Regions from separate parts of the Shewanella sp. 10B genome, predicted to be linked through region 1. Evidence: riboswitches for the same ligand, from Rfam matches in the RefSeq annotation. Region 1 holds a riboswitch; the other holds the start of a gene.
The links. A riboswitch is a leader RNA that binds a small molecule or an ion and turns the genes downstream of it on or off. The one in region 1 is predicted to bind thiamine pyrophosphate.
Positions count from the first base shown of each region.

Region 2: linked by a shared signal. The riboswitch ahead of thiC (phosphomethylpyrimidine synthase ThiC) and the one ahead of M0415_RS03285 (TonB-dependent receptor) in region 1 are both predicted to bind thiamine pyrophosphate.

Region 1 is NZ_JAMDJO010000001.1:771,633-776,067, forward strand. It holds gene tsgA (MFS transporter TsgA) at 1-1,063, shown strand, start outside; gene M0415_RS03280 (Crp/Fnr family transcriptional regulator) at 1,119-1,799, opposite strand; TPP riboswitch at 2,014-2,124, shown strand; gene M0415_RS03285 (TonB-dependent receptor) at 2,178-4,403, shown strand.
Region 2 is NZ_JAMDJO010000001.1:1,298,775-1,303,209, reverse strand. It holds gene M0415_RS05540 (hypothetical protein) at 8-1,210, shown strand; TPP riboswitch at 1,386-1,484, shown strand; gene thiC (phosphomethylpyrimidine synthase ThiC) at 1,644-3,815, shown strand; gene thiE (thiamine phosphate synthase) at 3,818-4,435, shown strand, end outside.

The DNA of each region.
Region 1 (4,435 bases):
CGATGTGAATGATGTGGCCTCAATCTTCTCCTTACTTAATGGTGGCGCATTGGCTGGGACCATTGCCGCCTTCTTCTTTATTGAAAAGTTGGGCATCAAGCGGATCACCTTGCTCAGTTACAGTCTAGTCGCGCTTTCTGCGCTGGCATTACACCTTACTAGTTCGCTACAACTAGTGATGGTAGCCATGACCTTAATTGGGTTCTGCGGTGGGATTGGTCTGTGTATCGCAGGCACCATTGTGGTGTCTGTATGGCAAGCCAAAATGCAGAGCACTATGTTAGTGGTGCAGGATGCGACCTTTAATGTTGCTGGGGTGGTGTTTCCGCTGATCACAACCTACGCCTTAACCAATGCCTTATCTTGGAGTTACAGTTACTTAGCCGTGGGGTTGGTTGCCTTAGGCACGGTGATTATTAGCTTATTCACCAATTTTTCTCTGTGCGAGCAATCATCGAATACGGAGGAGAAACAACAATCAGAGTGGAATTTCGGCATTATCAGCGGCGGTATCGGCTTATTTTTAGGCATGCTGGCACTGTATACCTTCCTCACATGGGCGCCGTTATTTGTAAAACAAAAATTTGATATCCCATTTGAAGAGGCGGGCAATATCATTACCCAATATTGGTCGGCCGCGCTGATCGGTGCTTTGATTTCAACCCTGATCGTGACCCGGGTAAAAATTCATCATTTCTTAGTCGGTATTATTGGTTTAGCCATGGTGATCACCTTTGTGATTGTGACTACCGATAAACTGAATTGGATTGCTTATTTAACCTATGGGTACGGCTTTGTCTGCGCGGCACTTTACAATGCGTTTATTGCCTATGGCGTGTCGTTTGTGAAGCAAGCCAGCAGCAAGAATGTCTCCTACATTCTGATCAGTGGCAGTACGGGCGCCATGTTTAGCCCAGCGATCAGTTCGTTCTTCGAGCGTATTATCGGCTTACAAACCGTGATGTATGTGATCCCCGTGCTTTATGCCGCAATCTTTATGCTGCTGATTGCATCGAGCCGGATGAAACCTGCGATGTCTGCACAATCACTTTCGGCAAGTTAAGCTAAAGGCCCATACTTGGTTGTTATCCGCCGAGTATGGGGGTTGTCGAAGTGGGCTAAATACCTGCTTCGACAAAGGCTTTAAGTGCATTCAGGTTTTTAATCCTAATACCTTCTTTTTTACGCTCGATTAAACCGCGCTCTTCCAAATGTTGCAGTGCCCGTCGATAGACCCTGTCTGTGGTACCAAAACGCTCCGCCTCTAAATAACGCTTACTAAAACCATCGACGGGTAAATCGTTTAAATACTCATGGTAGATATCGAATGCCACGTTATAGCTGATGGGATAAAGCAGCCTTCGGGTAAAAATATCGACGGTATCTTGGTAATCAATCGCTATGGCACTGGCAAAAAATAGCGCCAGTTGTGGGTGTTGGCCGAGGGAATGTTGTAACTTTTCAGTGCTGATGAGCGAAATTTCCAAGGGTTCGCTAGCGATGATGTCGAGCTGACACTGGTATTGGGTAAAAAACTCCATCTCACCAAAGAGCTGTGAATCACAATCGATAGTCCCTAATTGGAAACAACGGCCATTTCTGGCGGTGTGCCCCAGCGATACGCGGCCTTGCTTCACTAGCACCAGCGAGTTTATGGCTTCACCTTGTGTCATCAGGTGAGCGCCTTTTTTGAGCATTTTGACTTCGCTGATACAGCTAAGAATCACCGCTTCAATAAGAGGATAGTCTTGTTCCCATCGCTGGCTATAACGTCCCTTGGCTAACGGTTTTAGCTGCATTGAGTTGACCCTTCTACCATACTTAAAATCGTCGCCTTCTATAGCATTAGAACGCATATTGGGTCAAATCAGCCAAAGGAGAGAAGGGCGTTTATATTGGCCGATTGTGAGCTGTCAGAGGTTTCAACAAAGGCATTAATGGCGTGAGCTAAGCGTCATTTACTGATGTGCAGTGACAAGAGTGTCTACTTTATGATTTTCGTCATGTATACTTAGCGCCGCCAAGGGGTGTTTGCTAACAAAGTGGCAGACTGAGATGTCATCAGACGAACCCTTAGAACCTGATCCGGCTAATACCGGCGTAGGAATGGGCCAATCAACAGCACACTTCTGAATCGCTTATTCGTTGCCGGATCTCAAACATGTATTTGAGGTCCTATGTCTAACCAAAAGTTTTACAACAAGTCTTACACCCAAAAGTCTACCAAGGGTTCCATCTTCTCCTTATCGTTAACGCGTGCGCCATTGGCGCTGGCCATTTCGGCAGCCTTGAGTACAGCCGCGTGGGCGCAAACCGATGCTATCGATAAACCAGAGCCTAGCAATGATATGGAAATCATGGTGGTGACGGCGGATTTTCGCAGTGCCAGCTTAGAAAAAATGCCATCGAGCATTACCGTTATCGATGCCCAGCAAATTCAAGATGAAAGTGCCCAGCACTTTGAAGACGTGATGAATTCTATCGCCAACTTCAACTGGTCGGGTGGCAGCTCACGTCCTAAGTATTTTCAGATCCGCGGCGTGGGTGAGCAGGAGCAATATCAGGGTGCACCTAACTCGTCTGTGGGTTATATCATTGATGATATTGATTTATCCGGTATCGGCATGGTGTCGAGCATGTACGATCTGCAACAGGTCGAAGTGTTACGCGGCCCGCAGGGTACCCGCTATGGCGCCAATGCGTTAGCGGGCTTGATTTACCTTAAGAGCAACGACCCGACCGATGTGTTTGAACATGGCGCCGAGGTTTCTTTAGGCAATGATGACCTCCAAACCTTCAGCGGTTTTAGCTCAGGGCCGTTAACCGATTCGGGCAAATTGTTATACCGCGTGTCGCTGCAGCAGCATCAGCAAAACGGTTATCGCGACAATCTCTATTTAAATAAAGAAGATACCAATGGTCGTGATGAATTTACTGGCCGCGCTAAATTACGCTGGTATGCCACCGATAATCTGCAACTCGATTTAACCCTGCTGCATGCCGATTTTGATAACGGCTACGATGCCTGGAGCTTAACCAACGATCCTAAACATACTATTTCGGATCAGCCGGGTGTCGATAGCCAGCGCACCACTGGCGCAGGATTTAAAGCAACTTACTCGGGTGCAGAATCGTTTGAGTTAACCTCGCTGACTTCATTTGCCAATACCGATCATCATTATAGTTACGATGGCGATTGGGCTAACCCTGAGTATTGGGCTGCCAAGCAATGTGAGGATGAGAGCAATCTCGCCCCTTGTCAGTACGATTACTTCTGGGACAAAACCGGTCAGCGTAAGACCTTATCCCAAGAGTTCCGCTTAAGCTCGACCGACCAAGGCCGTATTTTTTCGGGTTCAACCGACTGGTTACTTGGGGTTTATGCGATGAACCTTAAAGAAGATAACCAACTGTATTCTGAATATAATACTTGGCCCGATGAGGTATTAGATTCTGAATATGAAGCAACTAATTACGCCGTATTTGGTCAGTTGGATACGGATTTAGGCGCCGATTATGCCTTGTCTGTGGGACTGCGTGTTGAGCGTCGCAATAGCCATTACTCAGACACCAACAATGACAATTTTGACCCGAGCGAAACCATGTGGGGCGGCCATATTGCGCTGAGCAAAGTGCTGAATGAATCCCATAATGTGTACGCCCGTGTGGCGCGCGGTTACAAGGCGGGCGGTTTTAACATGACCTTGCCAGTCGAACTCAATGATAAAAAAGAGTTTGATACCGAAACGCTATACAACTACGAAATTGGTCTTAAATCCCATTGGTTTGAAGGGCTTATCGATACGAATCTAGCGCTGTTCTATATGGATAGACAGGATCAGCAAGTGGCTGCATCCCAGCAAGATCCGAACAAGCCACAACGCTTTATCCTCTACACTGAAAATGCGGGTAGCTCACACAACTACGGTGCAGAGTTGGACGCCACTTGGTATGCCACCGATAATCTCCAGTTTTACTCAAGCCTAGGTTGGTTAGAGACGGCGTATGGCGATTACCAGTACCAAGATAAATACGGTAGCGCTGTGGATTTAACGGGCCGCGATTTGGCCCATTCACCACACTTAACCTATAGCCTAGGCGGTACCTATCGTGCGAATTCGGGTTGGTTTGCCAACGTCAATATGAGTGGTAAGAGTGAGTTTTACTACTCAGACAGCAACGACTCGCGCTCTGAGCCATACACCATTGTGAATGCGCGTGTAGGTTACGAGGCGAGTGCTTGGTCGGCGTATTTATGGGGCCGCAACCTGTTCGATGAAGAATATGGCGTGCGTGGTTTCTATTTTGGTAATGAGCCGGATAACGGCTGGGCGGAAAAGCAATATATTCGCTACGGCGACCCACGCCAAATTGGGGTCACACTAAACGTTAAGTTTATGTAATCCCATAAGAATGATACATCAGATGTCAGGTT
Region 2 (4,435 bases), 530 kb from region 1:
ATGGATTTTGCCTGTTCGTTCGAATATTACCCCAGAAGATGATCTTAGTTTTGATGCGTACGGCCGCGTGACAAACGACGAGACCGCACCATTTTCCGTTATGCCTTTTTGTGCAACGTCTTTCAGCGCTACAGCCCAAGGCGCGACAGATTTGAACGCTAAGCCTTTTAACGCTCATGCAGAACCTTTGGGGAGCGATATAAGCCTTAATTTACATGAGGCTAACCGAAAAGACATCGATAGCATATTCCAAACATCTTCAAAAATAAGAGGGCGAGAGTGGTCGCAGTATTTCAATCTTAAGCCATTGTTTTGGGTCATCTTTGGCCATGGCTTACTGCTGTTGTTATTAATTTTTTTATGGCGAACCCAGTCGGAACACTTAGGGCTGTCGTTTACCGAATCTTCAGCCAACACACGGACTACAACCAAGGCGTTAAAGGCGTATTTTATTTATGCGCCGCCAACGCAAACCGCTCCAGCGGATCCGCCTCAAGATTACTCCGTTGAAGAACCTACCGTTTCTAGTGAGCCGATCACTTCGCCGCCTAACACTACGCAGCTGACAGTGGATGTTGAACCAGCCGCAAAAGTGATACCAAAACCCACGGAAAAGTTGGCGCCAAAAACTACAGAGCAGATTGCAAAACCTCTTGAAGTCAGCGCCCAAGCGTCGAATAGAGCAGTTTCAAAGACTCCAACACAGGGTCAAGCCCAGCAGAGTGCAAAAGAAGCTATTAAGCCTCAAAAGGCAGAAGTCCAATCAAGCTCGGCTCAAGCGGCAAGTACTCAACTGTCAGATACTGGTGAGCAAAGCAGCGGTGCGGCTGGCAGTGTCGGTTTATTTACCCAGCGTTATTTTGAACGTCAGCGTGAGCAAGCCTTAGATGATTTAGTGCTCGAGCAGGCAAATCATTACTCTAAACAGTCGACTATGTCTGAAATAAGCCCCGAGATGGAGGTGTTGATTGTGCCCAATGCCGATGATTTTAGCGGCCCCACCAGTTTAGATTTAGAACTGGATCCTAATCGAATTGTCCGTAAAGGGGATACCTGCTATCGAGTCGTTAAAGTCGGTACCCAAATTAATCCCTATGCTGAGAATTTAGGTTTCCCCTTCAATTGCAGTGGCAAGAAAATGAATCAAGAAATTGACGATGCCATTAAGGCGCAACTGGATAAAATGATGGTAAAGCGGCCAAAAGGCTAAAAAATAATGATGATAAATTTTCACTCAAAATGACATTTATTGTGAATTATAAAGTTTTTTAAAATTAAATTTGTTTTTATACAATAGGTTATTTGTTCTTAATTTTTGATTGGTAATTTGATTTTTACCTTGAAATTACGCTTGTTTGTTCGCGGCGCTTCTGCCTATACTTTTGCCCATCTTGTCGGAGTGCCTCTTGGCTGAGACCGTTTATTCGGGATCCGTTGAACCTGATCAGGTTAAAACCTGCGAAGGAAACAAGCATAATAACATCCATTAAATCGTCTCAGCGGCAACCTTTTCGCCCTGCATCAACCCATCGATTTAGTCGTTATTGAGTCCGCAAATCCACTTAGGGTTTGCAAGGCTCAGCTTCAACACTCAAGTCTCCAGACAAGCAACCCCATTTTTATTTGTTAAAGTGAGATTGCTTATGTCCAGTTTAGAATTGTCCTCAGAATCGATTGCCGTGAACACCCAAGGGCAAACGAGCCGCCGTGCGGCGCGCGCCCAGGCGCAAGCCTTTATCGATACTCTTAAACCATTACAACATCCTAATTCGCAAAAGCTGTATTTGCAGGGAAGCCGTGAGGATCTCCGTGTAGGGATGCGGCAAATTCTGCAAACCGATACGCGGATTGGCGGCACAACAACTGCGCCCATAGTCGAGAAAAATCCTCCCATTCCGGTGTACGACTGCGCAGGACCTTATTCCGATCCAGCTGCGCAAATTAACGTGCGCCAAGGCTTAGCCAAGCTCAGATTACCTTGGATTATCGAGCGCCAAGATACCGAAGTGCTCGATTGTGCGACATCAGATTTTACCCAGCAACGCCTGAAGGATGATGGGCTCGATCATCTACGATTTGAAGCCGGCTCAAGTGCAATTGTTCGTCCTCGCCGTGCCTTACCGGGTAAACGCGTGAGCCAATTACACTATGCCCGCCAAGGGATTATTACCCCTGAAATGGAGTATGTGGCGATTCGGGAAAATATGGCGCTCGCCGAGGTGCAAGATGAAATCTTAAACCGCCGCGGCCAAGGTGAATCCTTTGGTGCCGTAATCGGTAAATCGATTACCCCAGAGTTTGTCCGCGATGAAATTGCCCGTGGTCGCGCCATTATTCCTTTAAATATCAATCACCCTGAAGCCGAGCCCATGATTATTGGCCGTAACTTTTTGGTGAAAGTGAATGCCAATATCGGCAACTCGGCGGTTACGTCCTCCATCGAGGAGGAAGTCGAAAAATTAGTCTGGTCAACCCGTTGGGGGGCGGACACTGTGATGGACTTGTCCACGGGGCGGTATATCCATGAAACCCGCGAATGGATTATCCGTAACTCGCCAGTGCCGATTGGCACAGTGCCGATTTATCAAGCGCTGGAAAAAGTAAATGGTGTGGCCGAGCACCTGACCTGGGAAGTATTTCGCGATACCTTGATTGAGCAAGCGGAGCAGGGCGTCGATTACTTTACCATCCATGCGGGCGTGTTATTGCGCTATGTGCCCATGACTGCCAAACGGGTGACTGGGATTGTGTCCCGCGGCGGCTCGATTATGGCCAAATGGTGCTTGAGCCATCATCAAGAAAACTTCCTCTATACCCATTTCCGTGAGATTTGTGAGCTGTGTGTTGCCTACGATGTGTCGCTGTCATTAGGCGATGGTATGCGTCCTGGCTCCATTGCCGATGCCAATGATGAGGCGCAGTTTGCCGAGCTTGAGACCTTAGGCGAGCTGGTCAAAATCGCCTGGGAATTCGATGTGCAGACCATTATCGAAGGGCCTGGGCATATCCCGATGCAGCTTATCAAGGAGAATATGGATAAGCAGCTTATCCACTGCGCCGAGGCGCCATTTTATACCTTAGGTCCACAAATTACCGATATTGCACCCGGTTACGATCATTTCACCTCTGGGATAGGCGCGGCGATGATCGCATGGTATGGCTGCGCCATGCTCTGCTATGTGACGCCAAAAGAACACTTAGGTTTACCTAATAAGCAGGACGTCAAACAAGGGCTGATTGCCTACAAGATTGCCGCACATGCGGCCGATATTGCTAAAGGCCACCCAGGCGCGCAGATCCGCGACAATGCGTTATCTAAGGCGCGCTTTGAATTCCGTTGGGAAGACCAATATAACTTGGGACTCGACCCTGATACCGCGCGTGCCTACCACGATGAATCCCTGCCACAGGAGTCGGCCAAGGTTGCGCATTTTTGCTCTATGTGTGGCCCTAAGTTCTGCTCGATGAAGATCACCCAAGATGTGCGCGACTATGCGGCAAGTTTAGCGGCGGGTACGTTGTCAGTGGCTTCGTCAAGCCAGAATGTTGAGAGCGCTGAAGGGCTTGCATTGATTAACTCTGCTCCACAAGGGCAAGCTAGCAAAGAAGCAATCCAGCAGATCACTGTCAAAACCCAAGATGAATTAGCGGCGGCCATGGCGCAAAAATCGGCCGAGTTTGCGGCCTCTTGCGCCAAACTGTATCTGCCGCTGGGCGATGCTAATGCAGCCAATACAGCTAATACTGCCAATGAATCGGCCAAGCATCAGGACGGGAGTGAGCTCCAACCCACAGCACAGGTTGCGGAGGTTTGATAATGACCCCTGCTAAACATGTTAGCCACTTAGCGCCTCAACCTATCGTCTGGACCATTGCGGGGTCGGACAGCGGTGGCGGCGCGGGGATCCAAGCGGACTTAGCCACCATCAAGGATTTGGGCGGCCATGGATGCAGCGTGATCACCACCTTAACGGCCCAAAGTTCGGTGGCGGTGGATTTAGTTGAGCCTGTGAGTGAGGCAATGCTACTCACACAGCTCTCGACCCTGTTAGTCGATCTACCGCCTCAGGCGATTAAAATTGGCTTACTCGCGAATCAGCAGCAACTGCACTTAGTTGCCGATTGGTTGACTGGTTTTAAAACCCAGTTTCCACTCGTCCCCGTTATTCTTGACCCTGTAATGGTCGCAAGCTGTGGGGATGAACTTGGGGATAAGAGCACGGCGAGCCAGCCACTGGATTTTACGCCCTTTAAGGGCTTGATTAGCCTGATAACGCCGAATGTGCAGGAGTTGGCAAGGCTTACTGTCGCCACAGACAAACAAGTGTCACCAATACACACAAAAGCCGCGTTCGCCGCAGCGGCAATGCAACTCTCTGAGCAATTAGACTGCAGCGTATTAGCCAAGGGCGGCGATATTGACTTTGCGGCTCAG